4 regions of the Escherichia albertii genome follow, and region 4 is predicted to be linked to each of the others. Evidence: predicted binding sites of a transcription regulator. Region 4 holds the regulator's gene; each other region holds the start of a gene.
The links. Region 4 encodes CRP, which controls carbon source genes, mostly activating them, when cyclic AMP is high. Its sites were predicted from a motif close to ATGTGANNNNNNTCACAT; they were not measured.
Positions count from the first base shown of each region.

Region 1: garD (galactarate dehydratase) is a predicted target of CRP. The motif match lies at 1,813-1,830, and genes of this name have one in related genera.
Region 2: PS053_RS20935 (mannitol dehydrogenase family protein) is a predicted target of CRP. The motif match lies at 5,839-5,856, and genes of this name have one in related genera.
Region 3: ydfZ (putative selenium delivery protein YdfZ) is a predicted target of CRP. The motif match lies at 1,836-1,853, and genes of this name have one in related genera.

Region 1 covers NZ_CP117568.1:2,291,132-2,299,189, reverse strand. Annotated here, with positions in the region: gene garD (galactarate dehydratase) at 137-1,708, opposite strand; gene garP (galactarate/glucarate/glycerate transporter GarP) at 2,079-3,413, shown strand; gene garL (2-dehydro-3-deoxyglucarate aldolase) at 3,429-4,199, shown strand; gene garR (2-hydroxy-3-oxopropionate reductase) at 4,229-5,119, shown strand; gene garK (glycerate 2-kinase) at 5,215-6,360, shown strand; RNA gene rnpB (RNase P RNA component class A) at 6,393-6,769, shown strand; gene tdcA (transcriptional regulator TdcA) at 7,888-8,058, shown strand, end outside.
Region 2 covers NZ_CP117568.1:4,350,594-4,358,651, reverse strand. Annotated here, with positions in the region: gene PS053_RS20955 (PTS fructose transporter subunit IIABC) at 1-1,065, opposite strand, end outside; gene PS053_RS20950 (alcohol dehydrogenase catalytic domain-containing protein) at 1,149-2,759, opposite strand; gene PS053_RS20945 (AGE family epimerase/isomerase) at 2,807-3,931, opposite strand; gene PS053_RS20940 (class I mannose-6-phosphate isomerase) at 3,925-5,685, opposite strand; gene PS053_RS20935 (mannitol dehydrogenase family protein) at 5,929-6,981, shown strand; gene PS053_RS20930 (LacI family DNA-binding transcriptional regulator) at 7,120-8,058, shown strand, end outside.
Region 3 covers NZ_CP117568.1:609,542-617,599, reverse strand. Annotated here, with positions in the region: gene PS053_RS02940 (mannitol dehydrogenase family protein) at 51-1,511, shown strand; gene ydfZ (putative selenium delivery protein YdfZ) at 1,547-1,750, opposite strand; gene rspR (DNA-binding transcriptional regulator rspR) at 1,925-2,611, opposite strand; gene ydfG (bifunctional NADP-dependent 3-hydroxy acid dehydrogenase/3-hydroxypropionate dehydrogenase YdfG) at 2,700-3,446, opposite strand; gene dcp (peptidyl-dipeptidase Dcp) at 3,583-5,628, shown strand; gene PS053_RS02915 (diguanylate cyclase) at 5,899-6,789, shown strand; gene PS053_RS02910 (hypothetical protein) at 6,915-7,019, opposite strand; gene mgtS (protein MgtS) at 7,019-7,114, opposite strand; gene ydeE (efflux MFS transporter YdeE) at 7,342-8,058, opposite strand, start outside.
Region 4 covers NZ_CP117568.1:2,484,974-2,493,031, reverse strand. Annotated here, with positions in the region: gene PS053_RS12190 (YccS/YhfK family putative transporter) at 1-1,664, opposite strand, end outside; gene crp (cAMP-activated global transcriptional regulator CRP) at 1,715-2,347, opposite strand; gene PS053_RS12180 (OsmC family protein) at 2,649-3,053, shown strand; gene PS053_RS12175 (phosphoribulokinase) at 3,108-3,977, opposite strand; gene PS053_RS12170 (YheU family protein) at 4,031-4,249, opposite strand; gene PS053_RS12165 (hydrolase) at 4,243-5,265, opposite strand; gene PS053_RS12160 (ABC transporter ATP-binding protein) at 5,265-7,178, opposite strand; gene kefG (glutathione-regulated potassium-efflux system ancillary protein KefG) at 7,315-7,866, shown strand; gene kefB (glutathione-regulated potassium-efflux system protein KefB) at 7,866-8,058, shown strand, end outside.

The DNA of each region.
Region 1 (8,058 bases), 190 kb from region 4:
TTTTACAGCCTGTTTTCTGCTCAAATTATAAGCTTGAACTAAGGTAATGCAAATGCATTATTAATGGATGTGGGGACTTTAAACAATAAAAACATGGCACTAAGGCCATGTTTTGCGAGGGACGTTCCAAAAGAAATCAAGTCACCGGTGCCGGGTTAAACACCGCCAGTTGGTTATGCAGTCCCCATTGATCCGAGAAGGTTTTCTTCTTCCCGCTGGCGACGTCGAGAATAAAGTGGAACAGTTTCCAGCCGACCTCTTCGATGGTTTCTTCGCCGGTGGCGATGGTGCCTGCGTTGATATCCATTAAGTCAAACCAGCGGTTCGCCAGCTCTGTGCGAGTCGCCATTTTAATCACCGGCACCGCCATCAGGCCGTATGGCGTGCCGCGACCTGTCGTAAACACTTGCACGGTAATTCCTGAAGCCACTTGCTGTGTACCGCAGACAAAATCGCTGGCAGGCGTGGCGGCGTAAATTAATCCGCGCTTAGTCGGGCGTTGACCAGGTGACAATACTTCAACAATGGCGCTTTTGCCTGATTTCGCAATGGAGCCGAGTGCTTTCTCCACCACGTTTGCCAGGCCGCCCTTTTTATTACCGGGCGAAGGGTTGGCGCTGCGGTCGGTTTTCCCCATATTGAGGTAGTTATCGTACCATTCCATCTCTTCCAGCAGACGCTTGCCGACCTCTTCGTTAACGGCGCGCGGTGTCAGCAGATGAATCGCGTCACGTACTTCCGTTACTTCCGAGAACATCACCGTTGCACCGCAGCGCACCAGTAGATCAGATGCGTAGCCCACTGCCGGATTTGCTGTCACGCCAGAAAACGCGTCGCTGCCGCCGCACTGCATACCAACCACCAGTTCTGAAGCCGGACAGGTTTCTCGCTGGCGTTGATTCAACTTGTGCAGGTGGCGCTCGGCAACCTGCAAAATATCCTCGACCATCGACTGAAAACCGACATGCTTTTCATCCTGTAAGCTGATAATACTGGCATTTTCCTGTGAAATGGCTGGTACATCTTCCGTTCCAGCCAGCAGGTGCTCAGGTTGCAACTTTTCGCATCCCAGACCAATTACCATCACTTCGCCGCCAAAGTTTGGGTTAAGCGAAATATTGTGAATGGTACGAATGGGTATCACTGCCGCCGGAGCATTAATCGCTACGCCACAACCGTACAGGTGATTCAGTCCTACTACGCCATCGACGTTCGGGTATTTCGGCAGTAGATCACGCTCAATGATTTTCACTACGTAATCCACCACGCCTGCGACACAGTGGACGCTGGTGGTGATTCCAAGCAGGTTTTTGCTGCCGACGCTACCATCGGCATTGCGATAGCCCTCAAAGGTGTACCCTTCCAGCGGCGGTAAGGGGGCTGGCACTTTGGTTGCCAGCGGTAGCGTATGTAATGGCGGTGCTTCCGGCAATATCACCATCGATTCGTCGATCCAGCTTCCGCGGAGGATTGCACGCACGGCATAACCAATCACTTCGCCATAACGAATGATTTCGCCATTAGCCGGAATATCTACTAATGCGACTTTATGCCCCTGGGGAATATGTTCAATTAATTCCAGACCATCCGGGAAACATGTTCCTGCTTTAAGGCCATTATCATTAACAATGATCGCGACATTATCTGTGTCGTGCACTTTTATATAAAACGCAGTCGGTGTTGTTTGTCTAATTTTGATGTTGGCCATTGTGCAATATTCTCCAGCCAGGGATATTAAAATGAGTGTCGTGGCTCATTTAATAAAAAAATAACGTAAGGTGAATTTAGAATGTCAGGAGTTTGACTGCATAAATGTGATCGATATCAATCATTTCAGTTATAGCAACGCTTGTCGCCTGAGTGATATATCAATCTGTGCTTTAGCGCGCAGTGTCATGTGCATTTGCTCAAAATAATATTTAAATAACACTAATTAAATTAGCAAATGCACAATGATTATTATTCTCCTGTTACTTATACTAATTCACGACTTCATTATGCTTGAAATATTAATGAGGCTTATACATGACACTCATCAAATAATAATAAAATTAACACCAGTACCCGAGGTAAATAGAATGATTCTGGACACCGTGGAAGAAAAAAAGAAAGGCGTACATACACGCTATTTAATATTACTTATTATTTTTATTGTGACCGCTGTTAACTATGCCGATCGTGCAACGCTGTCGATTGCCGGTACTGAAGTGGCAAAAGAACTGCAATTAAGCACGGTTTCAATGGGCTATATTTTCTCCGCTTTTGGTTGGGCCTACCTGCTGATGCAGATCCCTGGCGGCTGGTTGCTTGATAAGTTTGGATCGAAGAGAGTTTACACTTACAGCCTCTTTTTCTGGTCGCTGTTCACCTTCCTGCAAGGCTTTGTCGATATGTTCCCGCTGGCCTGGGCAGGTATCTCGATGTTTTTTATGCGCTTTATGCTGGGGTTCTCGGAAGCGCCTTCCTTCCCCGCTAACGCCCGTATTGTGGCTGCCTGGTTCCCGACGAAAGAACGGGGAACCGCCTCCGCTATCTTTAACTCGGCGCAATATTTCTCTCTGGCGCTTTTCTCGCCGCTGTTGGGGTGGCTGACCTTCGCCTGGGGCTGGGAACATGTTTTTACCGTTATGGGAGGAATTGGTTTTGTGCTAACGGCGTTGTGGGTCAAGTTAATTCATAACCCGACAGAGCACCCGCGTATTTCAGCGGAAGAGCTGAAGTTTATCTCTGAAAATGGCGCGGTGGTCGATATGGATCACAAAAAGCCGGGCAGTGCGACGGTAAGTGGTCCCAGGCTGCATTACATCAAGCAATTGCTCTCTAACCGCATGATGTTGGGAGTATTTTTCGGACAATATTTTATCAACACCATCACCTGGTTTTTCCTGACCTGGTTCCCGATTTATCTGGTGCAGGAAAAGGGGATGTCGATTCTGAAAGTGGGACTGGTCGCGTCGATTCCGGCATTGTGTGGTTTTGCCGGCGGCGTACTCGGCGGTGTCTTTTCGGATTATTTGATCAAACGCGGCGCTTCTCTGACTCTGGCGCGTAAGTTACCGATTGTGCTGGGTATGCTGCTGGCTTCCACCATCATCTTATGTAACTACACCAACAACACCACGCTGGTAATCATGCTGATGGCGCTGGCTTTTTTTGGCAAAGGTTTTGGCGCGCTGGGGTGGCCGGTGATTTCCGATACCGCGCCGAAAGAGATTATTGGCCTCTGCGGCGGCGTATTTAACGTCTTTGGCAATGTTGCTTCCATCGTCACTCCCCTGGTGATTGGTTATCTGGTGAGTGAATTGCACTCCTTCAATGCGGCTCTGGTCTTTGTCGGATGTTCGGCGCTGATGGCGATGGTCTGCTACCTCTTTGTGGTTGGCGACATTAAACGAATGGAATTGCAGAAATAAGCGAAGGTATAAGCGATGAATAACAATATTTTCCCCAATAAATTCAAAGCCGCATTGGCCGCGAAACAGGTGCAGATTGGCTGCTGGTCAGCGCTCTCTAATCCTATTAGCACAGAAGTTCTGGGCCTGGCCGGCTTTGACTGGCTGGTGCTTGATGGGGAACATGCGCCAAATGATATCTCGACGTTCATTCCACAATTGATGGCCCTGAAAGGCAGTGCCAGCGCGCCAGTGGTACGGGTGCCGACCAACGAACCGGTGATGATTAAGCGTCTTCTGGATATCGGTTTTTATAACTTTCTGATCCCATTTGTGGAAACGGAAGAGGAAGCAGAGCAGGCGGTGGCGTCGACGCGTTATCCGCCGGAAGGTATCCGTGGCGTCTCTGTTTCTCATCGCGCCAATATGTTTGGCACCGTGGCGGATTACTTCGTCCAGTCGAATAAGAACATCACTATTCTGGTGCAAATTGAAAGCCAGCAAGGCGTAGACAATGTCGATACCATCGCTGCGACCGAAGGCGTAGATGGCATCTTCGTCGGTCCCAGCGATCTGGCGGCAGCATTAGGCCATCTCGGTAATGCCTTACACCCGGAAGTACAAAACGCCATTCAGCATATTTTTAATCGCGCCAAAGCTTACGGTAAGCCCTGCGGCATCCTTGCGCCTGTTGAAGCTGATGCTCGTCGTTATCTGGAATGGGGGGCGACGTTTGTGGCCGTCGGTAGCGATCTCGGCGTGTTCCGCTCTGCCACCCAGAAACTGGCAGATACCTTTAAAAAATAACCACCGCCGCAACAAGAGAGATGATTGATATGACGATGAAAGTGGGTTTTATTGGCCTGGGTATTATGGGTAAACCAATGAGTAAAAACCTTCTGAAAGCGGGTTACTCACTGGTGGTTTCTGACCGTAATCCTGAAGCGATTGCTGAAGTGATTGCCGCAGGTGCAGAAACAGCCTCTACGGCTAAAGCGATTGCTGAACAGTGCGATGTCATTATTACCATGCTGCCAAACTCCCCGCATGTAAAAGAGGTGGCGCTGGGGGAAAATGGCATCATTGATGGCGCCAAACCGGGCACGGTATTGATCGATATGAGTTCAATCGCTCCGCTGGCAAGTCGTGAAATCAGCGAAGCACTGAAAGCGAAAGGTATTGATATGCTGGACGCCCCGGTGAGCGGCGGCGAACCGAAAGCGATCGATGGCACTTTGTCAGTGATGGTAGGTGGCGATAAGGCTATTTTCGACAAATACTATGATTTGATGAAATCGATGGCGGGGTCCGTGGTGCATACCGGTGAAATCGGTGCGGGTAACGTCACCAAACTGGCAAACCAGGTCATTGTTGCGTTGAATATTGCAGCGATGTCAGAAGCATTAACGCTGGCTGCCAAAGCGGGCGTTAACCCGGATCTGGTTTATCAGGCAATTCGTGGTGGGCTGGCGGGGAGTACCGTTCTGGATGCGAAAGCGCCAATGGTTATGGACAGGAATTTTAAACCGGGGTTTCGTATTGATTTGCATATTAAAGACCTGGCAAACGCGCTGGATACTTCCCATGGTGTGGGCGCACAACTGCCGTTGACAGCAGCGGTCATGGAGATGATGCAGGCGCTGCGTGCCGATGGTTCAGGAACGGCGGACCATAGCGCCCTGGTGTGCTACTACGAAAAACTGGCAAAAATCGAAGTCACTCGTTGATGACGTCGTGCCCGGATGGCGTATTGCTATCCGGGCACGGAATTCAGGCCGATAAGAGAAACGCCCTCCGGCGTCATGTGGTAACAGGCAAAGGTATGAAAATCGTAATCGCTCCAGACTCTTATAAAGAAAGTTTATCTGCCAGCGAGGTCGCACAGGCGATAGAAAAAGGATTTCGGGAAATTTTTCCTGATGCGCGGTACGTTTCTGTTCCGGTTGCTGACGGAGGGGAAGGGACAGTAGAGGCGATGATTGCCGCCACGCAAGGCGCTGAGCGTCAGGCGTGGGTTACCGGGCCATTGGGCGAGAAAGTGAAGGCCAGTTGGGGGATTTCTGGCGACGGCAAAACGGCGTTTATCGAAATGGCCGCAGCCAGTGGGCTGGCGTTGGTACCTCCAGAAAAGCGAGATCCGCTGGTGACCACTTCACGTGGCACTGGTGAGCTTATCTTACAGGCGCTGGAGAGCGGCGCGACCAGTATCATTATTGGCATTGGCGGCAGCGCCACCAATGATGGCGGTGCAGGCATGGTGCAGGCATTGGGGGCGAAGCTAAGCGATGCCAATGGCAATGAAATAGGCTTTGGCGGCGGCAGCCTTAATACCCTGAACACGATTGATATTTCCGGCCTCGACCCGCGTTTAAAGGATTGTACGATCCGCGTAGCCTGTGATGTCACCAACCCGCTGGTGGGCGATAGTGGTGCTTCGCGTATCTTTGGCCCACAAAAGGGAGCGAGCGAAGCGACCATTGTCGAGCTGGACAAGAATCTCTCTCATTATGCTGATGTCATCAAAAAATCTCTCCATGTTGATGTGAAGGATGTGCCTGGTGCGGGCGCGGCGGGCGGTATGGGGGCGGCGTTGATGGCGTTTCTCGGGGCAGAGCTAAAAAGCGGTATTGAAATTGTTACCGCGGCGCTGAATCTGGAAGAGCACATTCATGATTGTACGTTGGTGATCACCGGAGAGGGGCGCATCGATAGCCAGAGCATACACGGCAAGGTGCCTGTTGGGGTGGCGAGCGTGGCGAAGAAGTACCATAAACCGGTAATTGGTATTGCAGGTAGCCTGACGAACGATGTCGCTGTTGTACATCAACATGGCATTGATGCTGTATTCAGCGTATTGAACAGCGTTGTTACGCTGGATGAAGCTTTCCGCGGGGCTTATGACAATATTTACCGTGCTTCGCGTAATATCGCCGCGACACTGGCGATTGGAATGCGCAACGCGGGGTGACAAGGGCGTGCAAACCCTCTATACTGCGCGCCGAAGCTGACCAGACAGTCGCCGCTTCGTCGTCGTCCTCTTCGGGGGAGACGGGCGGAGGGGAGGAAAGTCCGGGCTCCATAGGGCAGGGTGCCAGGTAACGCCTGGGGGGGAAACCCACGACTAGTGCAACAGAGAGCAAACCGCCGATGGCCCACGCGAGTGGGATCAGGTAAGGATGAAAGGGTGCGGTAAGAGCGCACCGCGCGGCTGGTAACAGTCCGTGGCACGGTAAACTCCACCCGGAGCAAGGCCAAATAGGGGTTCATAAGGTACGGCCCGTACTGAACCCGGGTAGGCTGCTTGAGCCAGTGAGCGATTGCTGGCCTAGATGAATGACTGTCCACGACAGAACCCGGCTTATCGGTCAGTTTCACCTGTTTTAACGAAAACCCGCCAGTGTAAGCTGGCGGGTTTTTGCTTTTGGCGTGCAAGAGGATGAATGACTGTCCACACGCTATATCCAAAAGAAATATTTTGCATGCCGGATAAGACGTTCACACCGCATCCGGCATGAACAACGCGCAATTTGTCAACAATTAATATGAGAATAATGAAAAATAAATATAACATCCATTATGTTCATCCATGCCTGGATAAGAATTGCAATCATAATTCATATATATTTAATATATGAATTATCCCTGTTATTAAGCCCCACGTTATTTTCAATAACATCATACGCTGAGATTATCTCCGCAAACTTTATTTTTACCGACCAATAATCAATGACTTTATTATTATTGTAACTATGTGTTTGCATTGGTGGGGGAGAACGGTCAGAAAAATGCTCACTTACCAGCATTAGCGTAAACGGATAAAAAACTTCGTGACCTTGACGATGCGGAGTGTGACTTCAGCTACCCTTGTGTTCTCCTTTTCGGCATATGGTTTCTGGTAGCAATTATTAGTTTTGTGATCCTCAACACAAAATGCTATTCGGTAGTCAGAAGAAAGGAAAAAATTATGAAAAACGATTGCATTCACAAAATGACGTTCTGTTATGGCGGAAAACATGGATGTTGATGGGTTGTTTCATGTGTTTACCTGTTGTGATGAATTGTTTGTTGTATTGATAAAATAAATGTTGTGCGACCAACAAATAGCGTAAAAAAATGTGATGCGGCGCATTATTTATCCGTAGAAATGATTTATTTATAGTAAAAGTTGATAACTTGCTTATTAAATTTAACTTAAAGTTTGCTTGTGAAATACACAGTAATTGCTTGAAATATCATCGCAGAGTACTTTTTTAATAAGCCATATAAAACGTGTTGTTATCGCCATAAAATATGGTTATCCCTCCTTGTTTCTTTGATAAAAATCAGGGTTTATGCTGATTTTATGTTTATAACTCATTGATGTTTAATGTGTTTATTAGTTTTAAAAGATACCTGGAAAACAATTGAAAGATAATTTGTGAGTGGTCGCACATATCCTGTCGATTTCAATTTGGTACACTCCATGCCGTCAATGAGGTAATTAACGTAGGTTGCTATGAGCACTATTCTTCTTCCTAAAACGCAACATCTGGTGATCTTTCAGGAAGTCATCAGAAGTGGCTCTATCGGCTCGGCTGCAAAAGAGTTAGGGCTAACTCAACCTGCTGTCAGTAAAATCATTAATGATATTGAAGATTATTTTGGTGTGGAATTAGTGGTGCGGAAA
Region 2 (8,058 bases), 1.9 Mb from region 4:
AGCGATATAACCGCTCATAACCGGAATAAATAAAGTAAATGCCGCTCCACCTACAGAACTGAGGATTTTGGCAAAGTAATTATAGCTGGGATCGTCAGGATTGGCTGAATTAATTCCCCAGAAAAAGGAGATCGCAATTAATATGCCGCCCGCCACCACGAATGGCAGCATATTAGATACGCCGTTCATCAACGAAGCATAAACACCAGGTGTTGCTGAAGGCGCATTCCCCGTTTTATCTTGTTCATCGGGCTGATAACACGGTGCGGATAATGCTGTTTTAATTAATATTTCTGGTTCTTTAATACCGCGAGAAACACTGGTATAACATAGCGGTTTTCCGGCAAAACGATCTATATTAACCTTGGTATCCGCTGCCACAATGACCGCTTCGGCCCGTTGAATATCTTCTGCCGTTAGCGCATTTTCTACGCCAACTGAACCATTAGTTTCTACTTTAATCTGATAGCCAAGTTTTACCGCCGCCTTTTCCAGATTTTCCGCTGCCATATAGGTATGGGCAATACCGGTCGGGCAGGCCGTTACCGCCACGATGAAACGGTTGGGTGGCGTATCTTCCACTGTAGATTTTTTGTCGTCTTCCTCTGCGTCTTTATTTTTCAGCAGAATAACAATCTCTTTTTCATTCTGCGCCTGCATTAACGCCAGACGTAGATCATCATCCATCAACCAGCGACATAAGCGAGTTAAAATATTGAGATGGTCCGCTTCGGCATTTTCCGGTACTGCAATCATAAAGACAAGATAAACAGGCTCATCATCCAGAGAATCCCAGGGAATACCGCTATCTGAACGTAAAAAAAGAATAACTGGTTTGCTGATCAATTTACTTTTTACATGCGGAATGGCGATGCCATCGCCAATTCCTGTGGTGGACAGCGCTTCGCGTTCATTTAATCCTCGAATAAATACATTGCTATCCTGATTTTCAATATAACCTTCAACCGCCATTTTATCGGCTAATTGATGAAAAAGCTCTTGTTTATCGCAGGGGCTTTTATTGAGAATAATATGTGATGGTGACAACAAATCCTGGAGTGTCATTACGTGCGTCCTCGTTATTTTGATTTATCCCCCGGAGTTTTTTCTTATTGCCGGGGGGATATATTTATTTTCAGGAAACAACACTATTCCTTACCATGATAAATATGCTCTAACATCCGTTCTGCCGTCCGGGACCAACCATTCTGGACCACATAGTCTCCTAATTGCCTGTCCCAGTTGCCAAGTTCATTAAGCGGTAATAAAGGCAGATGCTTTAATTGCGGATAAATCACCACTTTGCCAGTAAAACGTCCTGCTTTTACTGCCTCCAGCCCGGATTTTGTCGCCATTAACCCACCAATTGCTGCGACGTTAAAATCGGGCAGAGCTTCATTGCGATTCATTTTTGCCAGTACCTGAAGTTGGTCAGCAACAGATGAACCACTACTGGCGGTAATACTGACATTACGAGATGCGACCCACCCTAAAGGTAACTTCCCGAACAGCCCATAACGAGTACCAGAAAACAGGATCAAGATGCCGTCATCGGCCAGAAACTCCACCACGGCATCAATCGGCTCAATACCGGGTGCACTAACGATAATATCCGTTGCACCATGCTCTCCCACTAATTCACGAAGCTGACCGCGAAAATCGACACAGTCCTGTAAGGCCAGATAATTCACCTCTATATCGCTGGCGGCGATAATGGCTGAAAAATCCTGCGCCATCTGGTCAAGGCGGGTACGCGTGTTGCCAGTGACAATAATTTTCGCAGGCGCGCACGGGCTTTTTAGCGCACGCTGCAAATGAATACGCCCCATCGTTCCACCGCCGCCAGAGATGATTAATACGCCGCCGGGATGATAATCGTAGCGGTATTTCTCTTCGCGGAAGGCGTCAGATAACCGGCGCTGCGAACTGCCGAGTAAATTCACTTTGTTGTAATGAATTTTGGCAACGTCCATCGCGACATATTTTTGCGGTTCGCTTTGCGGCAACCAACACAACAGGCCGTTAACGGCCATTCTTTCGCTGATAGCTGTCAACGTCGCGTCATCCGGGTTGCCGAGGATAATAATGTCATCGAATAGCGTTTCTGGCAGATCGCTGGTGAAAACCACCTCATCATTGGCTAACCCACTGATATATTCCTGATAAACCTCCGGTATGCCGACTACGATAATATCGCTGCTGACAAAAGGCATATCGAGGGTAAAGTTACGATTGATCCCGGTATCCAGCCAGATAAGCACGCGTCCATCGGGCTTCATTGATGGACGGGAATGTTGAACAAATGCCGCCTCTACGCAGGCCAGCGGTTCGGTCTGCGCGACCGCCGCATGACTCAAGCGCTCATCCACCGCAAACGCACAGCTACCGTGATCGGAACTAAATACTTCCTCCCCCAGCAGCAGATATTCCGCCATCCCGCCATTGACATTAACCCCAATACAGAAGCGTTCATTGTTAAGATAGACATCCGGCTGGACGCCTAATCGCGTTCCTGTCGGCCACGCGTCGACCATTTCACAGCCGGGTTTTACCACGGTTAGCGAAAGTTCATGCCCCAGAATGGCCGGATTTACACTGAAATCACGGCCCTTAAACAGCGGATAATCATTGCCCATCGAGATCATTTTGACGTCTGAGGCGCAAATGGCGAATGCGTCGACCCGCGCCAGTACTTCGCGCGGCCCCGGTCGGGGCATATTTAGCGTCGTCGGCAGGTTATTTACACCGAAAGAATTCATCCCGTGTCCGTGGAAAACCCAGCAATTATTTTTCTCTGGTATGTTCATTAACTTCTCCCCACGTTAAATTTCTGCAACACCTCGCCAACCTGTCGGCTGGCGACATACAGGTGATACAACGTTGATGCAGGAGATGCGGCCTTAATACGTTCACCGGTTTCGCTGATTTCATCGCAGTACAACCCGGCAGTTTCGTTCTCAATATACAGACGCAACATATCGGCAATATGCTGCTCCAGCGTCGGTAGCGCCGCCTGTCCGACAGTCAGGCAGTTGACGACATCGGCCTTAATACGTTCAGTCTGGCACCAGAGGCGACTGGCGGCGCGATGACGGCTTTTATCTAAATTGATTTCATTCATCACAGCTCCGGTCTGCGCGTTGTCGCCACAGCCGGCAATAAAATGCTGAAGCGCTGTTCGCCACTCCAGAGTGTTGATGCCGGACATCTTCTCATACGCGTACAGCAGCCAGGTCCATTCATGATGATGACCCGGATCGATATGCCGCGACTCCGGCAAATCAGGACGCCATCCCGATGCGAAAAACTCCACCAGGCAACGCTGTTGCTGGCTGAAAAAACGGCTAGTGAACAATCTGAAAAGCCTGTGCGCCTCTTGCTCCCAACGCGCATCGCCTGTCGCCGCCCACCATGACAGCATGGCCTCAAACAGGTGCATATGCGGGTTCTGACTGAGGAGTGTTGGACGTTCGGTATTCAGCGCATAACCGCCCTCTTCCAGCGTCAGGTGTTGCTGCATCCAGTCATGAAGACGCTCAGCCCGCTGGCGAATCTTAATATCGCCAGTCAACGCCCAGAGTTCAGAGAAAGCGAGCAACGCAAACGCCTGCTCGTAGGTATTCAGCTTTCCGGCTGTCGAATCGCTGCCATCAGAAAAGTAAAACGCCCCTTGCGCATTATGAAAATGCTGTAGCCCCGTTTCCATAATACGATTAATGGTATCGCCCGCCACAATCCAGCCGGTGCGGGTAGCATGGGCAAAGACGTACAACTGCCTCGTCTGTACGCGGGCACGGATAATACCTGGCGCAACGGGAACGGTTTCAGCAAAGCACTGCTCGCCGTCGCGGTTCACCACGCCCTGTTGCAGAAAACATGGCAATGCATCGTGGCGCATCCAGTGGGTGAATTGTTGTGCTTGCTTTAGCATATTTTACCTCCCTGCTGACGCACGCTGGCGACAATCACGCCAATCTCAGTGCCGGAAGGAGAACGAATGCAATAGTTGTGCAGCGCCGCCGGAATAATGACAGTTTCGGCATAATGCACGACGAAAGGCGCAAATTGCCGATCCAGGCTTTCGATCAGTGCTTCCTGACCTTCAATCAAATTAAGCATCTGGAATTCGCCGCCGGTAGAGAGGTTCACAGATTGGCTGATCCAGTAGCGATGGGTGTCAATAAATTCCAGTTCGTGCAAACCGGTTCTTTCACAGCGGTAAGCCACATTTTCTTCCTGCACCGTGATGGTATTAAGCAGCTGCCGCTGGCACCATTCGGTATCGCGCTCTTCGCGAATCACCTGGCTGCCGTGCGCAAGATGTACCGGGCGTGGGCGACCATCCAGGCCCAGACGCCCCCAGTCCCACAATTTGAAGGTGAAGATGTAGGGGGTGGCGGAGATTTCGAGGATCATCGCATCTTTGCCAGAACAGTGCACTGTTCCGGCTGGGATCAGCACGTGATCGTGTTTTTTCACCGGGAAACGGTTAACCAGAGCTTCAGCATCCAGCTCGCCAGTTTCCTGCGCCTGAGCGATGGCATCCACCAGCGTTTGCTTATTGATACCAGTTTTCAGCCCGAGATAAACGCTCGCATCCTCTCCCGCATCAAGGATGTAATAACTCTCATCCTGGGTGTAGTGCATGCCAAAATGTTGCTGAATATAGTCAGTGGAGGGATGAACCTGCAAACTCAGGTTGCCACCCGACATGGTGTCAAGGAAGTCGAAACGGATCGGGAATTCCGCGCCAAAACGGACATAGTTGCGCTCACCCAACAACGGGATAGGCCGCGCCAGTACCAGGTTTATCGATGGCATCGTCAACCGGATGCCATTGTAGTCAAGTGTCAGGCTGTTCTCTTCCGGCACGCCATCAAAGCACCAGGCGTAATTTTTCTCTGATGGCGGAAGTTCACAAACCTCCTCCATCCACTTGCCGCCCCATACGCCGGGGTCAAAGAACGGATTTAAGCGGAACGGTGTACACAAGCAAGCATCCAGCCCAGCCTGAAAAGCCGCCTGATCCACCATGACCACAGGTGTGCTCAGGCTGTCGAGCCAGAAATCCATGTTGTCAAAAAGCGAGCGTTTGTGGCGATCGGCAATTCGCCACTCCCAGAAAAAACCCTGTTTGTATTTTCGGAGGATGTCATCATCAGCGTTGTCAACCAGCCAGTTGCTGGAACCTGCACGCCAGTCAAGCTGACGCTGCCATCGCGGATAGTCAGCATAGATCAGCACATCGGGCGGCATCAGAAGCGCGGCTCCGGTCCCGATGACAACAACAATGCCCGGCTGGCTGACAATTTGCTGACGTTGTTCTGCTACGCGTTCCGCCAGAAGATAGTCTGACAACGTCGCACAACTCATCACTCCGAAAACCCGGTCATCTGTCAGGGTATCAGCCAAGCGGTTTTGCAGAGCGCTACCGCTGAGATAACACGCATCGACGTCAACCCAGTAAGCATGAGAAAACGTTTCATGCTGACACAAAGCCTGTTTAATTTGCTGTTTATCCACGCCTGGATAGCAATCAATGGTGACTATTTGCCGCTCTCCTGCCGGCAGGAACATTGCCAGGTGCGTTCTAATTTCCTGCCATCCCTGGTACGTCTGCACCTCGCCGGGAACATTGACAGCCGGAAATTTTTCATAGTTAGCAGTGTGTGAAAGATAGCTCATCCTGACCCCTCAAAGTTAATCGATTAACCTTATCATGATGAGGACAGTATCGTTACCCGCCTGATATTGCAATATTGCTGAAAACAACACTAATTGCAAAAGTCAATAAAAATCAAATAATTAATAAAATTCATATTATTTTTCATCTCTGGAATGTGAGGATTATCGCAAAATAACTATCACCTTATGACAAAAAACAGGTAAATCGAATAACCTCGATAAACACGTTATGGAGGAGTTGTGATGAAACCGATAGCAGTGCATTTTGGTGCGGGGGCATTAGGTCGAGGTCTTGTCGTTCCACTTTTGATTGAAAGCGGATTTGATGTGATAGCAATAGATAGCGACGAAAAACTACTCGCCAGTATCAGGGAACGTCAGGGTTATGACCTCCTGCTCACCGATACCAGAGAAACACAGCACATTCATCTGAGAGATATTCTCCATCCGGCAGATGAAAAGCTAACTGGATGGTTACAGCACGCCAGCGTTATCACTACCTCTGTCAGAAAAGAAAATTTGCATCGCATTGTAAAGCAACTCAAAAATGTGCCGCCCAAAACGCTAATTTGCTGTGAAAATATCGAATACAGCGGGCGCTTTTTTGCCGAACTGATGCAAGAAGGCGGCGTCAATCCTGACGGCTGGCGGTTGCCTGATTGCATGGTCGATCGTATTTGTTCTTCCTGCTGGCCTGCGTCGACGCTGATTGAAGCGGAGTCCTGGGGTACTGTCTGCATCCAGAAGCTGGAGGGTGCGACAACAGTGCAAAAATTTGAACAGGTTGAAAATATTACCCTACGATTTCAGGAAAAACGAATTCTGGTGAATACCTATGCTGACGGTATTAGTTTTCTGGGATTAGCGGCAGGAAAACAATATTTATATCAGGCGGCAGAAAGCGAGGAAATTCGTCTGGCGATGGACAACTACATGCAACTAATGAAACTCTATTTATGCCAGGAATGTCATCTTGACGCGAACTATCTCGAAAAGATGGCAGAAAAACATCGCCTGCGCTTATGTAATCCGCATATAAAACGTTCACTGGAGAGCGTCGCACGAAATTTCCTGCAAAAAATCGGCCCTACAGAAAGGTTTATTTATCCTCTGACGGTATTACAGCAGCGTGGGGTTGATATTCAGCCTGCGATCTCATTTCTAAATGTGCTAATTAATGGCTGGGCAAATGCGCAATCAGAACCGCAGCTGGCGCGACAGCGGGCACTTGCGAGTCTCAATGTTGCAGAAATTGTTGAGCGTCTGGAACAGGAAGAGCCCGCACAAATATCGTAAGCATAGTCTTCTGAGAAGCGCTAAAATGCCCTTGACGTAATTTTATCGGCTTTGCTACCGTTTCCCCCTTGTTTGTGCGCCGTGCTAATGAATTTTCATCGCCCGGCGCCTTTGTGGGTATTTTAGCGGAGTAGCAGCATGGAAAAACGTGCCACAGTGTCAGATGTTGCCGCACTAGCAAAGGTCTCTTCGGCCACCGTTTCCAATGTGCTCAGCAATCGGGAAGGTAAAGTTTCAGCCAAAACCCGCCAACGCGTTCTCGAGGCCATAAAAAAACTGAATTACACTTATAATGAAAACGCAGCCACATTACGCAGTAATAAATCCAATATAATTGGGTTAGTGATCCACGATCTTAGTAATCCTTATTATACCGAATTAATTTCTAAAATTACCCGGCAGCTTGCCACATTAGGCTATGCAACTATCCTTGCGTGTTCTGATGAAAATCTCGAAAACCAACAAAGCTATCTGCATTTAATGAAAAGGCATAATGCAATAGCTGTGCTTCTTTGTCCGACCTGGGATACCACCGCACAACATCTCGACGACTGGTGCAAAGCAAGCCCAACGATTACCTTTTTACGGCCCGTCAGAAATAACAATAATGATTATATTGGTATCGATAATTATCAGGCGGCCTGGGATCTGACAAAGCAGTTAATTGATGATGGCCACCAACACATTGCTTTTATTGGCGGACGCCAGCACTCTCGCCTTCGCCATCAGCGGCTTCAGGGGTGGAAAGACGCACACCACGATTCCGGCATCAAATGGAAAGAGTCACGGATTCTGGAATGTGCATCCAGCATGACTGCTGGCGCCTCAACGACTACCCAGTTACTACAGCAAGACAGCGCAGTGACTGCCCTGGTTTGTTATCAGGATATCGTGGCATTTGGTGCGATGAATGCCCTGCAATTTGCCGGTAAAAAAGTCGGAGCTGAAATTGCCGTCACTGGATTTGATGGCCTTAGTGATGCTGAAGGCTGGCTTCCGTCATTAACCACTGCGGAAGTACAAATTACGGAACTGACGAACCAAATCGTCTCTCGTCTCCTTGAACGTCTGGAAAAT
Region 3 (8,058 bases), 1.9 Mb from region 4:
TTCATATAACAAACTTTTTAGCTTGCCATATTAAATTTAAGGGAATTGTCATGGGAAATAATTTGTTATCAGCAAAAGCTACACTCCCTGTCTATGATCGCAATAATCTGATACCGCGAATTGTTCATTTAGGTTTTGGCGCATTTCACCGCGCACATCAGGGGGTTTATGCCGATATTCTTGCCGCTGAACATTTTAGTGATTGGGGGTATTATGAGGTCAACTTAATTGGTGGCGAACAGCAAATTGCTGATCTAAATCAGCAAGATAATCTCTATACTGTTGCGGAGATGTCTGCAGATGCCTGGACCGCTCGTGTCGTTGGCGTCGTGAAAAAAGCCCTGCATGTGCAAATGGATGGCTTAGAAGCCGTGTTGCTCGCCATGTGCGAACCGCAAATTGCCATCGTTTCTCTGACAATTACCGAAAAAGGGTATTTCCACTCTCCGGCGACGGGAGAATTAATGTTAGACCATCCGATGGTGGCCGCCGATCTGCAAAATCCCCACCAGCCAAAAACCGCGGTAGGTGTCATTGTTGAGGCGCTGGCGCGCCGTAAAGCCGCCGGATTACCCGCGTTTAGCGTGATGTCATGCGATAACATGCCAGAAAATGGTCATGTTATGCGTGACGTTGTCACGTCTTATGCGCGTGCTATTGATGAAAAACTGGCACAATGGATTGAAGAAAATGTGACGTTTCCGTCAACGATGGTAGATCGTATTGTGCCTGCAGTAACGGCAGAAACGCTGGATAAACTTGAACAACTTACTGGCGTACGCGATCCGGCGGGCGTGGCTTGTGAACCTTTTCGTCAGTGGGTCATTGAAGATAGTTTTGTCGCCGGACGCCCTGAATGGGAAAAAGCAGGCGCCGAACTGGTTAGAGATGTGCTGCCTTATGAAGAGATGAAACTACGTATGCTCAACGGCAGCCATTCATTCCTGGCTTATCTGGGATATCTGGCCGGTTATCAACACATTAACGATTGCATGGAAGATGAAAATTATCGTCACGCGGCACATGCCTTGATGTTGCAGGAGCAGGCGCCAACGTTGAAGGTACAGGGCGTGGATTTGCAAGATTATGCTAATCGATTAATTGCACGCTACAGCAACCCGGCGTTACGTCACCGGACCTGGCAGATAGCGATGGATGGCAGCCAGAAACTGCCGCAGCGTATGCTGGATTCTGTACGCTGGCATTTAGCACATGGCAGCGCGTTTGATCTGCTGGCGTTAGGTATCGCTGGCTGGATGCGTTATGTCGGTGGCGTAGATGAGCAGGGCAATTCGATTGAGATCAGCGAACCGTTATTACCCGTGATTCAACAGGCCGTACAAAACAGTGAGGAAGGAGAAGCTCGCGTACAGGCATTGATGGCAATTGAGGCGATATTTGGCAACGATTTGCCAGACAATGTTTTATTTATCGATAAAGTGACGGAAGCGTACCTGGCTTTATTAGCCGATGGGGCAAAAGCGACGGTGGCGAAATATTCTGTGAAGTAAAAAAAGCAATGCCGCCTTCGGCGGCATTCACACGATTAGTTCATGCCGAGACGAATCAAGTCCAGAGGAGCGAGTTTTTCTTCGCAACCTTCAACAACAACGGTTTTACCGCGGCGAATTTGCTCTGCGGTCAGACCTTCGGTATCAATCGACAGGATCTTGCCAGTGTGACCGGTGCCGCTAACCATAACACGGCTGCCAGTGGTGATTGCGTTACGGTTACGATCGTAGGTCGTCATAGGTGTTTTCTCCTTTCTGATTTACAGTCGAAGCCCACGTAACGGGCGCAATATAAATACTCCTGTCGAGTGAATTATTTTTTGTTTATGATCAAGTTCACATCTTTTTTGATGCTTGCATGAACCAGAAGAAGGGGATGGGCTCTCACCCCGAATGGGATGAGAGGAAATAAATTACTCTTCGCTGAACCAGTCGCTATTTTCCTGACGGATCTGTAGTACTGACTCGCTGATCTCCTGCAAGTGCAATGTCATTGCTTTCTCTACCGCATCGCCATCGTGTTTTTGCAGGGCAGCAAAAATATCCATGTGTTGGCGTAGCAGCATTTCTGGCGGCGAAACGTGGTCGAAACTCATATAGCGCACCCGATCAACGGTCGCCTTCAGGTTTTCAATCGTGTCCCAGGCGAGCGGACAATCGGCGATCTGGGTCAGAATTTGATGAAAGTTATCATCAAGTTCAAAAAAATCATCCAGTTGCTTACGTTCAATAGCAATACGCTGCTGGTGAAGATTTTGCTCCAGTTGATAGCACTGGCTTTCGGTAATCATGGTTGCCGCCCGGCGGGCTACTGCACACTCAATGGCCTGGCGGATAAAGCTGCCGTTGCGTACCTGGGCCATAGAGATTTTATTGACGTAGCTGCCACGCTGCGGACGAATTTGAATCAGACCGTTTTCAGCCAGTTTAATGAAGGCTTCACGAACCGGCTGGCGCGACACATTGAAACGAACAGAGACGTCTTTTTCCGACAACGGCGTACCTGGTGCAATCAGACAATGCACAATGTCACGGCGAAGAATACGATAAATTTGCTGATTGACAGGCTGTGTGGGGTTTAGTTGCGTTTCGACGGTCATGCGTTCTTGCTTATGAGTGGGTTAACTGCATGAGTCTACCACTTTTTTGTCACAAGCAATAACCCGGCGATTAAGCCGGGTATAAAAATTAATGCCGATGGACATTCAGTCCGGCATAGGTTTGCGTTACTGGCATCATCTCCAGCGTGTTAATGTTGACATGCGCAGGCAGGGTAGCTACCCACCAGACTGCTTCGGTAACATCTTCAGCCGTCAGTGCGACGGTGTTTTGGTAAGTCTTTTCTGCTTTATCGTCATCGCCTTTAAAGCGAACATTTGAGAATTCGGTGCCGCCAACCAGACCCGGTTCAATGTCGGTAACACGAACAGCGGTGCCGTGCAGGTCAGTACGCAGGTTCAGACTGAATTGACGAACAAATGCCTTTGTCGCGCCATAGACGTTGCCGCCGGCATATGGCCAGCTACCCGCAGTGGAGCCAATATTAATAATATGACCACGATTACGCTCAACCATACCCGGTAGCACGGCACGCGTCATATATACCAGGCCTTTATTGTTGGTATCGATCATGGTCTCCCAGTCGTCAACACTCGCTTTATGCGCAGGTTCCATACCCAACGCCAGGCCGGCATTGTTTACCAGAATATCAATATTACGCCACTCGACAGGGAGCGATGTCAGCATCTCTTCAATGGCGGCGCGGTTACGGACATCAAGCTGTGCAATATAAAGGTTATCTCCCAGCTCATCTTTTAATTCCAGCAACCGTTCATGACGGCGGCCTGTGGCAATAACTTTATGGCCCTGTTGAATAAAACGACGAGTAATGCATTCACCAAAACCTGCTGTTGCTCCCGTTACTAAAACGATCATCTCACTGTTCCTCAACGCTTTTTGTGTGTAACTAACATAGCACGTGATGTTTGCCTGCGGGTAATACTGGTTGCAAGATTGCACTCTGTTATCAGGAAGCCTACGCTATGAAACACCTCGTTTTCAGGAGTAGAAAATGTCAACGACGAATCCTTTCCTTGCGCAGAGCACTCTGCCATATATGGCTCCCCGTTTTGATCTGATTGAGAATAACCACTATCGCCCGGCCTTCGACGAAGGGATGCGGCAAAAGCGGATTGAGATAGAGGAGATAGCTTTAAATCCACAGACGCCAGATTTTAATAACACAATCCTGGCTCTTGAAAAGAGCGGGGAATTACTCACTCGTGTTACCAGCGTCTTCTTTGCCATGACTTCGGCGCATACCAATGATGAATTACAGCGTCTCGACGAACAGTTCTCGGCGGAACTGGCAGAACTGGCTAATGACATCTACCTCAATGGCGAATTATTTGCTCGGGTTGACGCTGTCTGGCAGCGGCGCGAAACGTCAGGTCTTGATAGTGAATCTGTCCGTCTGGTTGACGTTATTCATCAACGTTTTGTCCTTGCCGGAGCCAGACTGGATGAAGCCGATAAAGCAAAATTAAAAGTACTGAATACCGAAGCGGCGACGCTAACCAGCCAGTTTAATCAGCGGCTATTAGCTGCGAACAAATCCGGCGGTCTGGTGGTTGATAATGTTCAACAACTGGCGGGAATGAGCGAGCAAGATATTGCGCTGGCGGCAGAGGCGGCGCGCGAGAAAGGCCTGGATAACAAATGGCTCATCCCGTTGTTGAATACCACACAACAACCGGCCCTTGCCGAACTACGCGATCGCCAGACGCGTGAAAAACTGTTTACTGCAGGCTGGACGCGGGCTGAAAAAAATGACGCCAATGATACCCGCGCTATTATTCAACGGCTGGTGGAAATTCGGGCTCAACAGGCGAAATTACTTGGTTTCCCCCATTATGCTGCGTGGAAAATTGCCGACCAGATGGCAAAAACGCCAGAAGCGGCACTCAATTTTATGCGTGAAATTGTTCCGGCGGCGCGTAAACGGGCGGACGATGAACTGGCATCAATTCAGGCGATTATCGATCAGCAACAAGATGAATTTCGCGCTCAGCCCTGGGATTGGGCATTCTATGCTGAACAGGTACGACGCGAGAGATTCGATCTCGATGAAGCCCAGATCAAACCTTATTTCGAATTAAACACGGTGTTGAATGAAGGTGTATTCTGGACCGTTAATCAGCTTTTTGGCATCAAGTTTGTCGAACGTTTTGATATTCCTGTCTATCATCCCGATGTACGCGTGTGGGAAATTTTTGATCATAATGGCGTGGGGCTGGCGCTATTTTATGGTGATTTCTTCGCCCGTGATTCAAAAAGCGGTGGCGCGTGGATGGGCAATTTTGTTGAGCAATCCACGCTCAATGAAACGCGACCGGTGATTTACAACGTCTGCAATTATCAGAAACCTGCCGTCGGTGAACCCGCTTTATTATTATGGGATGATGTTATTACTTTATTCCATGAATTTGGTCATACTCTGCATGGCCTGTTTGCCTGCCAGCGTTATGCCACGCTTTCGGGGACTAACACGCCACGTGATTTTGTTGAATTCCCTTCGCAAATCAACGAACACTGGGCAATGCATCCGCAGGTTTTTGCTCGCTATGCCCGTCATTATCAGACAGGGAAAGCCATGCCAGAAGAGTTGCAACAGAAAATGCGCAATGCCAGCCTGTTCAATAAAGGCTATGAGATGAGCGAGCTATTAAGCGCCGCACTTCTCGATATGCGTTGGCACTGTTTGCAGGAAAATGAAGCCATACAGGATGTGGATGATTTTGAACGACGGGCGCTGGTAGCAGAAAATATGGAGCTTCCCGCGGTACCGCCACGTTATCGCAGCAGTTATTTCGCTCACATTTTTGGCGGCGGATATGCGGCAGGTTATTACGCTTATTTGTGGACGCAAATGTTGGCAGACGATGGTTATCAATGGTTTGTCGAGCAGGGCGGTTTAACGCGTGAGAATGGGCAACGTTTTCGTGAAGCTATCCTCTCCAGAGGCAATAGCGAAGATTTAGAACGCTTGTATCGCCACTGGCGCGGTAAAGCCCCCCATATTACGCCGATGCTGCAACATCGCGGGCTGAACGGTTAAATTGGATATTGTGTGTCAGCAGGAACGCTTGCTGGCACACAAATTTGCCAGAAAGAATGCGGCCTGTATTTACCCTCTAACATGGCATGAAAAGATCGCACCTTGCCAATAAGGTGAGAATTAATCACTTTTTTTCTACCAGATTTGTTTTAAATCACGGTGTTAACTTTTGAGTGCGCCATTAAAGGTGTATCTATGAAAATATTGACATAAGTTTTCTTTTCTTTCGTTAGAATAGCGCACACAAGGAACGGTGAAAAAGGAGTGGCAATGATCAAGAAGACAACGGAAATCGATGCCATCTTGTTAGATCTTAATAAAGCTATCGATGCCCATTACCAGTGGCTGGTAAATATGTTTCACAGCGTCGTCGCAAGAGATGCCAGTAAACCAGAAATTACGGATAACCATTCTCATGGGTTGTGTCAATTTGGTCAGTGGATTGAGCACCTGGGGCCACTCGATAATGATGAATTACCTTACGTTCGGTTAATGAATTCTGCCCACCAACATATGCATGACTGTGGTCGGGAATTAATGTTGGCTATTATCGAAAATCGCTGGCAGGAAGCTCATTTTGCAAAATTTCAGGAAGGGTTGCTTTCTTTTACGGCGACATTGACAGATTACAAAATTTATCTTCTGACCATCCGCAGTAATATGGATGTTCTGACAGGATTGCCTGGCCGTCGGGTTCTTGATGAATCCTTTGATTATCAATTGAGTAATGCCGAACCACTGAATCTCTATTTAATGCTTCTGGATATAGACCGTTTTAAATTGGTGAATGATACCTACGGGCATTTAACAGGTGATGTGGTATTACGTACACTGGCGACGTCTCTGGCCAACTGGACGCGTGATTACGAAACAGTTTATCGCTATGGCGGTGAAGAGTTTATTATTATCATCAAAGCGCAAAATGATGATGAAGCGTGTCGCGCCGGGGTTCGTATTTGTCAGTTAGTCGATAACCATGCGATAGCGCATCCTGGTGGGCATATAAATATAACAGTGACTGCGGGTGTGAGTCGCGCATTTCCTGAAGAGCCACTGGATGTGGTTATTGGACGGGCAGACAGAGCAATGTACGAAGGTAAACAGACCGGCAGGAATCGTTGCATGTTTATCAACAAACAGGATGTTATTTCACGCGTTTAACGGCTAGTTTTGCGCTGTTTAACATCTATTGAGAAAAGTGATGTTACTGTGTCGACAGTGCGTTATCAGTGCAAGAAATTGTCTGTTAGCGTAAAAGCAAAACACAAATCTATCCATGCAAGCATTTACCGCCAGTTTACTGGCGGTTTTTTTTCGCCGTCATAAAAATCAGGCCCCTTGTGCATAACTGCAGCAAGGGGCCGATTAGTTGAGGGATTATCTCCGTTCATTAGTTATCCCATTTGTGGCTGAAATACGCGGCCAGAAAACCAGAAAATAAAATAATTCCCAGTACGGCCATAAAAATATTCATATTACCCAGCATGATATACCTCCGTTTGTTTATGGTGTGGTGTGTTTCCTCGCTTACCTTAATATCTCTCAATGAGAAAGATATTAGCAGAGGTAACCTAAACAAAGAATGAATCAGAGGATAATTGGACGGAGAACGGCAGTTTTTCCACTATTGCGAAAGAGATAATAAAAATGTGGGTGAAAAACACCGTCTTTGCTGCAGAAAAACAGCCGTGCCAGCGTGGCACGGCACGTCCGTTAACAAAGAACGGGTTGTCTCCAGAGGCTGGTGCGAATGCCTTTTAACATCAGCAACCATGCGGCAATGATCGCCAATGCCAAGATGGCAAACAGAGAAGATGATGGCAGAGTGGTGAGGACCACGCCGCTTACCAATGGGTTAACGGCGGCGCCCAACCAGCCTAATGATTGAGCAGAAAAATAGCTGGCTTTCATGCCGGGCGGCGCAATATGGTCAATCAGCATATATTCGCCAGGGGCATAAATGATTTCACCAACCGTAAATATTGCAGCAGATATTCCCCAAAGTAGCAGGCTGTTGCCTGAGAAGGCAAAACCAGCCAGACCGACAACAAAACAGAGTGTGCCAACGGTCATCAATATGCGGATGTTGGCCGGATTAATGCGGCGGCCCACAGAATATTGTAGCGTAACTACCATCGCAGCATTTACCGGAAGAACGACCGCAACCACCTTTTCGGCAAAATCGCCGTCGGCAATCACCATCACATATTGGGAAATACATGATGCAAAAGCCCCGCCTACAAAAGAAGCCAGAAAGGCGGAGCAGGTGAACCACAACAGGGCTTTATCCTGTAACAAAACCTTTGGCGACCAGACACTATTCGTCCCGGCGGCGATTATTTTCTCACTGCGTTTAACCCAAATTTGGATGAAAAGCACGGGAAAAGCGGAACAGATGGCTGCCAGCCAAAAGGGCAAATTGATACTCTG
Region 4 (8,058 bases):
AGGGTGTTATGCGCTTGATTCACCCGCATTCGCTGCCAGGCCAGTGGTGTAGGTTGTGGATCTTTACTCAGAATCAGACGAATCGCTTCCTGATAGGTTTCTAAAGCATCATGGGCGTTTTTCCGCAATAAGCCGCTCTGCCATTGCGGCCACAGCCAGACCGTGCCACCGAAAGCAATCAAACAACCAATAATGGTATCGATAAGACGAGGAATGATGTACTGCTCGCCGTTCAGCCACAGCAATTGCAGGGTATACACGGCGGTAATGGTAAAACCGACCGTCGCCCAGCCGTAGTTTTTGCGCAATATCAGATAGCTGGCGAGCGTGGTGAGTAGCATCAGCGTCAGGGTGTAGCCTTCCGGTATTTTGAAGTGCAGCGCCACGCCTGCAATGATTAACCCAACGACAGTTCCGACGGAACGATTCACAATCCGCAAGCGAGTCGCACCATAGCCATTTTGCGTTACCAGCAACACGGTCATCAGGATCCAGTACGATTTCGGTAAATGCAAAGCAGTTCCCATCAAGCTGGCAACGCTTAACATCACGCTCAGTCGTCCGGCATTACGCAACGCCGGAGACTTCAATGAGAGATAGCTTTTCAACGCCGGGAGTAAAGGCATCCGGCGTTGTTTATCGGCCAACAGGTCGCGAGCATAAAGCGGCCTTTGCGTACGCAACACGCGGGCAATGCGACTGAAATGCCAGTAACAGAACTGCCCTACGGGGTTATCCGGGTGCTGGCGGGCAATTTTCTCCAGTGCGCCAATTTGCTTTTCCATCGTAAAACGTGTTGGCAGGCGATGGTAAAGAATGTCATCAGCCAGTACGCGCAGACGAGTGGCGACGGTTTGCGCATTCCAGCGGATAACCTCTTCAGCATGGCTACGCTCGACCAGCTTTTGCACCTCTTCAGGTTGATGCAAACTGACCGAAATATGCTCCTGTAAGTCCAGCGCTTCCTGGAAAATACGCAGCATCCGCTTGTAATCGGTATTATTTTGCGCGGAAAGCATATGCATTTGCTGATAGCACTGGGTAATTAAATCAACGGCTTTTTGCTGGCGCACCAGCAGCGGCGGCAATGCTTTTTCAGGATCGGTATGCTGGGTAAGCAGGCTATATTTGGCTTCGCAATAATCTGCCAGTTCACGGTACAGCAAGCTAAGTGACTCGCGTAGCGGTTGTTCGCGCCAGAGCCAGAACCAAAACCAGTTGAACAGCCCGTACCAGAGCGTGCCTAATGCGTAGATAAGCAACGGTTCCCAGACTGGCATGTATCCTGCCAGACTTAAGGTAAAAATGGCAGCCAGCAGCGATGCGGGGAGTAATTTAGCGTGTAAAGGCCCCAGTTCGGCAGTGACGCCAAGCATCAGGGTTAACCCGGTCAGTAGAAAGGGTAGGGGAACATCTTTTGTCAGTAAGAGTTGCGTCAGCAAACTACAGGTAGCAAACAGAGACGCGCCAATGATTAAGCGTTTGAAAAAACGTTTGTGGGGAGTATCAAGCCCCGCGATGTTACAGCAGGCAGGAACCAGGGAGAAGAGAAGACCAAATCTTAACTCACCAAGCATTAACCCAACGGCCACGGGCAAACATAGCACCAGCGTTTGGCGTAGTGCATAGTTGATATCGGGATGATAAATCAGTCTGCGCCACATCGGGTTAAACAAAATGGCGCGCTATTCAGTAACGCGCCACTCCGACGGGATTAACGGGTGCCGTAAACGACGATGGTTTTACCGTGTGCGGAGATCAGATTTTGATCTTCCAGCATCTTCAGGATGCGCCCTACGGTTTCACGGGAACAGCCGACAATCTGACCGATTTCCTGGCGAGTAATTTTGATTTGCATACCGTCCGGGTGAGTCATGGCATCAGGCTGTTTGGCCAGATTCAGCAGCGTCTGCGCGATGCGACCTGTAACGTCAAGGAACGCCAGGTTGCCCACTTTCTCTGAAGTGACTTGCAGACGACGCGCCATCTGTGCAGAGAGACGCATCAGAATATCCGGGTTTACCTGAATCAGTTGGCGAAATTTTTTGTATGAAATTTCAGCCACTTCACAGGCTGTTTTCGCACGTACCCATGCGCTACGCTCCTGGCCTTCTTCAAACAGGCCCAGTTCGCCAATAAAATCACCCTGATTCAGATAGGAGAGGATCATTTCTTTACCCTCTTCGTCTTTGATCAGCACTGCCACAGAGCCTTTAACGATGTAGTACAGCGTTTCCGCTTTTTCACCCTGGTGAATAAGCGTGCTCTTGGATGGGTACTTATGAATGTGGCAATGAGACAAGAACCATTCGAGAGTCGGGTCTGTTTGCGGTTTGCCAAGCACCATGCGCGGTTATCCTCTGTTATAAGCTTTCTCCAGAGCCAGATAACGCCGCTGTCTCTGGATTGCCGAAATATGCTTCCCGCTACCTGGGAAGGGGCTATCAACTGTACTGCACGGTAATGTGACGTCCTTTGTATACATGCAGTACATCAATGTATTACTGTAGCATCCTGACTGTTTTAGCATAGCTTTCGCCTTGTGTCTCCTGGTGTCTCGCTTCAGCATGACCCAGGTCGCCTTCCGTTGCGCGATTTGGTCAGTACGCGTACTCTGTCAGGAAAATTGATGCAATGGAGTTCCAATTATGCAAGCGCGTGTGAAGTGGGTCGAAGGGTTAACTTTTCTGGGCGAATCCGCCTCTGGTCACCAGATTTTAATGGACGGCAATTCTGGCGATAAAGCCCCCAGTCCGATGGAAATGGTGTTGATGGCGGCAGGTGGTTGTAGTGCCATTGATGTGGTGTCTATTCTGCAAAAAGCGCGTCAGGATGTGGTCGATTGTGAAGTAAAACTGACCTCTGAACGCCGCGAAGAGGCGCCACGCCTGTTTACGCACATTAATCTGCATTTTATTGTCACTGGTCGTGACTTAAAAGACGCAGCGGTTGCGCGTGCGGTGGATCTCTCAGCCGAAAAGTATTGCTCGGTGGCGCTAATGCTGGAAAAAGCAGTGAATATTACCCATTCGTATGAAGTGGTTGACGCGTGATTTCATGATTAAAGTATGAAGCCGGATAATATTCTATCCGGCTTCAAAAGTGAGTTACTCGATTTTCTTCCCTTCCATCAAGCGTTGTACCAGCGGCAGCATAATTAACTCCATTGCCAGACCCATTTTGCCGCCTGGCACTACTAATGTATTGATGTGAGAAATGAATGAACCCTGCAACATCGCCAGCAGCCAGGGGAAATCAATACCTTCCAGATTACGGAAATGGATCACCACAAAGCTTTCATCCAGCGACGGGATACCTTTTGCCGCGAACGGATTTGAGGTGTCGACAGTGGGAACGCGCTGGAAGTTAATATGGGTGCGGGAAAACTGCGGCGTGATGTAGTTGATATAGTCTTCCATTGAACGCACAACTGAGTCCATTACCGCCTCTCGTGAGTGCCCGCGCTCGCTGGTGTCGCGAATGAGCTTTTGAATCCACTCAAGGTTAACGATAGGCACCACGCCGACCAGTAAATCCACATGTTGCGCAACGTTATGCTGTGGCGTGACTACGCCGCCGTGTAAACCTTCATAAAACAGGACATCAGTGGGTTCCGGCAGCGGTTGCCACGGAGTGAATGTCCCCGGCACCTGATTCCACGGTACCGCTTCATCGTAGGTGTGCAGATATTTACGAGATTTCCCTTTACCGCTCTGACCGTATTCAATGAAGGTCTGTTCCAGCAGGCCGAAATCGTTAGCCTCGGGGCCGAAGTAACTGATATGCCGCCCGGCATCGCGCGCTTTGCGGATCGCCATGTCCATTTCCGGGCGGGTATAGCGGTGAAAACTGTCGCCTTCCACTTCGGCTGCATGCAGATTTAACTGCGCGAATATTTTGCGAAACGCGAGGCTGGTGGTGGTGGTCCCCGCGCCGCTGGATCCTGTTACCGCAATGACCGGATGTTTGGCAGACATAGTAACTCCATGACTTAGCTATCATTATTATCTCGTCCGCCGACGGTTGCAGGTTATTCGCGAAACTGACTGCGCGGCATGATATTGACCGTTTCGTGCAGTTCCGACCACACCAGCACCGCTTCTCCGCACTGTAGCTGGCGTTTGACGTCGGCGACTTTCTGTTCAAGTGTGCGCTCATGTTCACCATAATCGGTGCCTTCACGTAACACAAAGCTTTCAATTAAATTTTCCAGCGTTTCGGGGGAGAGGTCTTGCCAGGGAATCAACATGATTTCGCCTCCAGATACGTTGATAACCAGTCAGGAATGCGTGACTCGAGCCACATTTTCGGGTGGAATAACGTACCGCCAATGAAGCCGACGTGACCGCCATGTTCAGTCAGTTGATACTCCACCTGAGGAGGTAAATTTTCCGGTTTCGGGATCACCTGATGATCCATAAACGGATCGTCTTTGGCGTGAATAATCAGCGTCGGTTTGGCTATCCGATTGAGCATCGGCATGGCGCTACATTGACGATAATAGTCGATAGCGTCAGCGTAGCCGTGAATTTTGGCGGTGATCAGATCGTCAAATTCACGAATGCGACGTACCGATTTTAACTGCGCGAGATTAATCGGTAGCGTACCGGGGTAGGCCGCCAGTTTGCGCGCAGCATTGGCTTTTAACAGGTTCAGCAAGTAACGCTGATACACGCGGGAAAAGCCCTTTTCCATATGATAACTACAGGCTTCCAGCATAAACGGCGCGGAGACAATCACTGCCGCATCAATCGGGAGATCATTGCCTTCTTTAGCCAGCAAACAGGCCAGCATATTACCACCGAGCGAATAGCCGACGGCAGCCGTTGGCGCATGACCAAACTCGCGTTGCAGCCAGCGTAAAAACCAGTTGGCGTCTTCGGTTTCTCCCGAATGGTAAATGCGGTGCATACGGTTTGGTTCACCGCTGCAGCCGCGAAAATGCATCACCACGCCCAGCCAGCCGCGCTTTTTCGCCGCCTCGACCAGACCATGCGCATAAGGGCTATTGAGGCTGCCTTCCAGCCCGTGAAACACAACCAGACGCGGTTTATATTGCGCCTGTGCGGGATCTTCACTCCACGCGAGATCGACAAAATCGCCGTCGGGCAGTTCCAGCCGCTGCCAGTACGGGGTGAATTTCACCTGACGACGAAACAGACGCGGCAGCATGGTTTGCAGATGGCAATTACTGAAACCGCGCATGGGGGTGAACTCAGCACTGCTGCTGGCGTCGTTGAGATCGGTTGCCGTTATCTGCGCCATCAGTTGCTTTGGCCTTCCTGCAGCATCTGCTCAAGTTGTTCCTGGGCTTCCAGCCACGCCATTTCACACTCTTCCAGTCTGGATTTGGCGCGGGCTTGTTGTTGCAGGCAGTCGGTCAGTTCTGCTTTACGGCTCTGGTCGTACAGTTCGCTGTCGGCAAGTTTCTCTTCCGCCTGCATCAGTTGCGTGTTTAGCGCCTCCATCTCTTTTTCCAGACGAGCAATCTCTTTACGCAGGGGCTGAGTTTGCGCACGTAATTCTGCTTCCCGACGCTTCTGATCTTTACGCGCCTGGGCGCTGTTGGCGTTCTCTTTCGGCGCTTCGTCGGTTTGAGTTTCCTGTTTTTGTACGTCGCTCAACCACTGTTGATAATCTTCCAGATCGCCGTCAAACGGTTCGACTTTACGATCGTGAACCAGATAGAGATCGTCAGTAGTGGAACGCAGCAAATGGCGGTCGTGCGAAACGACGACCAGCGCGCCTTCAAATTCGATCAACGCTTCGGTGAGTGCCTGGCGCATGTCGAGGTCGAGGTGGTTGGTCGGTTCGTCGAGCAGCAACAGATTCGGACGTTGCCAGACGATCAGCGCCAGTACCAGGCGGGCTTTTTCCCCACCGGAGAAGCGGCGCGTTTCTTCCGTTACTTTATCGCCCTGGAAACCAAAGCCGCCGAGGTAATCACGCAGTTTTTGCTCCAGCTCTTGCGGCGCTAAACGTGCCAGATGTTGAATAGGTGATTCGTCGGCGCGCAGATACTCCAGTTGATGCTGGGCGAAGTAGCCGAGTTTGATCCCTTTCGCCAGACCAATTTCACCGCTGACTGGCGCCAGCTCTCCAGCTAACAGTTTGATTAATGTTGATTTACCTGCGCCGTTGCGGCCTAACAGACCAATGCGCGAACCCGGTACCAGATTCAGTTTTATCGAATCGAGAATAATGCGATCGCCATAGCCTGCGCTGACTTTTTCCATCTTCAACAACGGATTTGGCAGGCTTTCCGGTGCGCGGAAGCTAAAGCGGAACGGGTTGTCGACGTGCGCGGGAGCAATCAACTCCATACGCTCGAGCATCTTAATGCGGCTTTGGGCCTGTTTTGCTTTAGTGGCTTTGGCGCGGAAACGATCGATGTAACTTTGCAGATGTGTCACGCGCTCTTGCTGGCTTTCGTACATCGCCTGTTGTTGCGCCAGACGGGTAGCGCGCTGTACTTCAAAGGAGCTGTAGTTACCGGTGTACTCGAACATATTTTGCTGTTCGATATGAATGATTTTATCGACGATCGGATCGAGAAAGTCACGGTCGTGGGAGATCAGGATCAATGTACCCTGATAGCTCTTCAGCCATTTTTCCAGCCAGATAACGGCATCGAGATCGAGGTGGTTTGTCGGTTCGTCGAGCAGCAGTAAGTCTGAACGGCAAATCAGCGCCTGAGCGAGGTTAAGGCGCATACGCCAGCCACCGGAGAAATCGCTCACCGGACGCTCCAGTTGCTCATTGCTGAAACCGAGGCCGTGCAGCAGGCTGGCGGCGCGGGAACGAATACTCCACGCGTCGATAGCGTCCAGCTTGCCGTGAATGGTGGCAATGGCGTGCCCGTCGTTACGTTCGTTGGCGTCGTGGAGTTGTGCTTCCAGTTGGCGATATTCGCGGTCGCCATCAATGACATATTCCAGCGCTGCTTGGGGTAGTGCAGGTGTTTCCTGATTCACCCACGCCAGTTGCCAGCTACCAGGGAAGGTGTAGCTGCCGCCGTCGGCGCTGATTTCATTTTTCAGCAATGCGAGCAGGGTAGATTTACCGCAGCCGTTTTTACCCACCAGGCCGACTTTCTGACCAGGGTTAATGGTGGCGGTGGCATTATCCAGCAGGACGCGCACGCCGCGACGAATTTGTAACGAGGAGAAAACAATCATAAGGCGCCGTATGTTCAGACTATGTTAAATTATCATTATGATAATGTAGTGTATGGGCGAGCTGCCGCACCGGGCGCAATGGTAGCCCAAAACAGCGACGCGACACAAAACACAAAACCATACCGGGAGGGGGATGATGTCTCAGCCAGCGAAAGTTTTGCTGCTGTATGCCCATCCGGAATCTCAGGACTCGGTGGCAAACCGGGTGCTGCTTAAACCGGCTACGCAGCTCAGCAATGTTACCGTGCACGACCTTTACGCGCACTATCCCGACTTTTTTATTGATATCCCCCGTGAGCAGGCATTGCTGCGCGAACACGAGGTGATTGTTTTTCAGCATCCTCTTTATACCTACAGCTGCCCGGCGTTACTGAAAGAGTGGCTGGATCGGGTGTTAAGCCGTGGTTTTGCCAGCGGGCCGGAAGGAAATCAACTGACGGGAAAGTACTGGCGCAGTGTGATCACCACCGGCGAGCCGGAAAGTGCCTATCGCTATGACGCGTTAAATCGTTATCCGATGAGCGATGTCCTGCGGCCCTTTGAATTGACGGCGGGCATGTGTCGGATGCACTGGTTAAGCCCCATCATTATTTACCGGGCGAGACGGCAAAGCGCACAGGAGCTGGCGAGTCATGCCAGAGCCTACGGTGACTGGCTGGCAAATCCGCTCCCTGCGGGAGGTCGCTGATGGAAGGTTCCGATTTTTTACTCGCGGGAGTGTTGTTTCTCTTCGCGGCGGTGGTTGCGGTGCCATTAGCATCGCGGCTGGGCATTGGCGCTGTGTTGGGATATTTGCTGGCAGGGATTGCGATTGGCCCGTGGGGGCTTGGGTTTATTAGCGACGTCGATGAGATCCTCCACTTTTCGGAGCTCGGCGTGG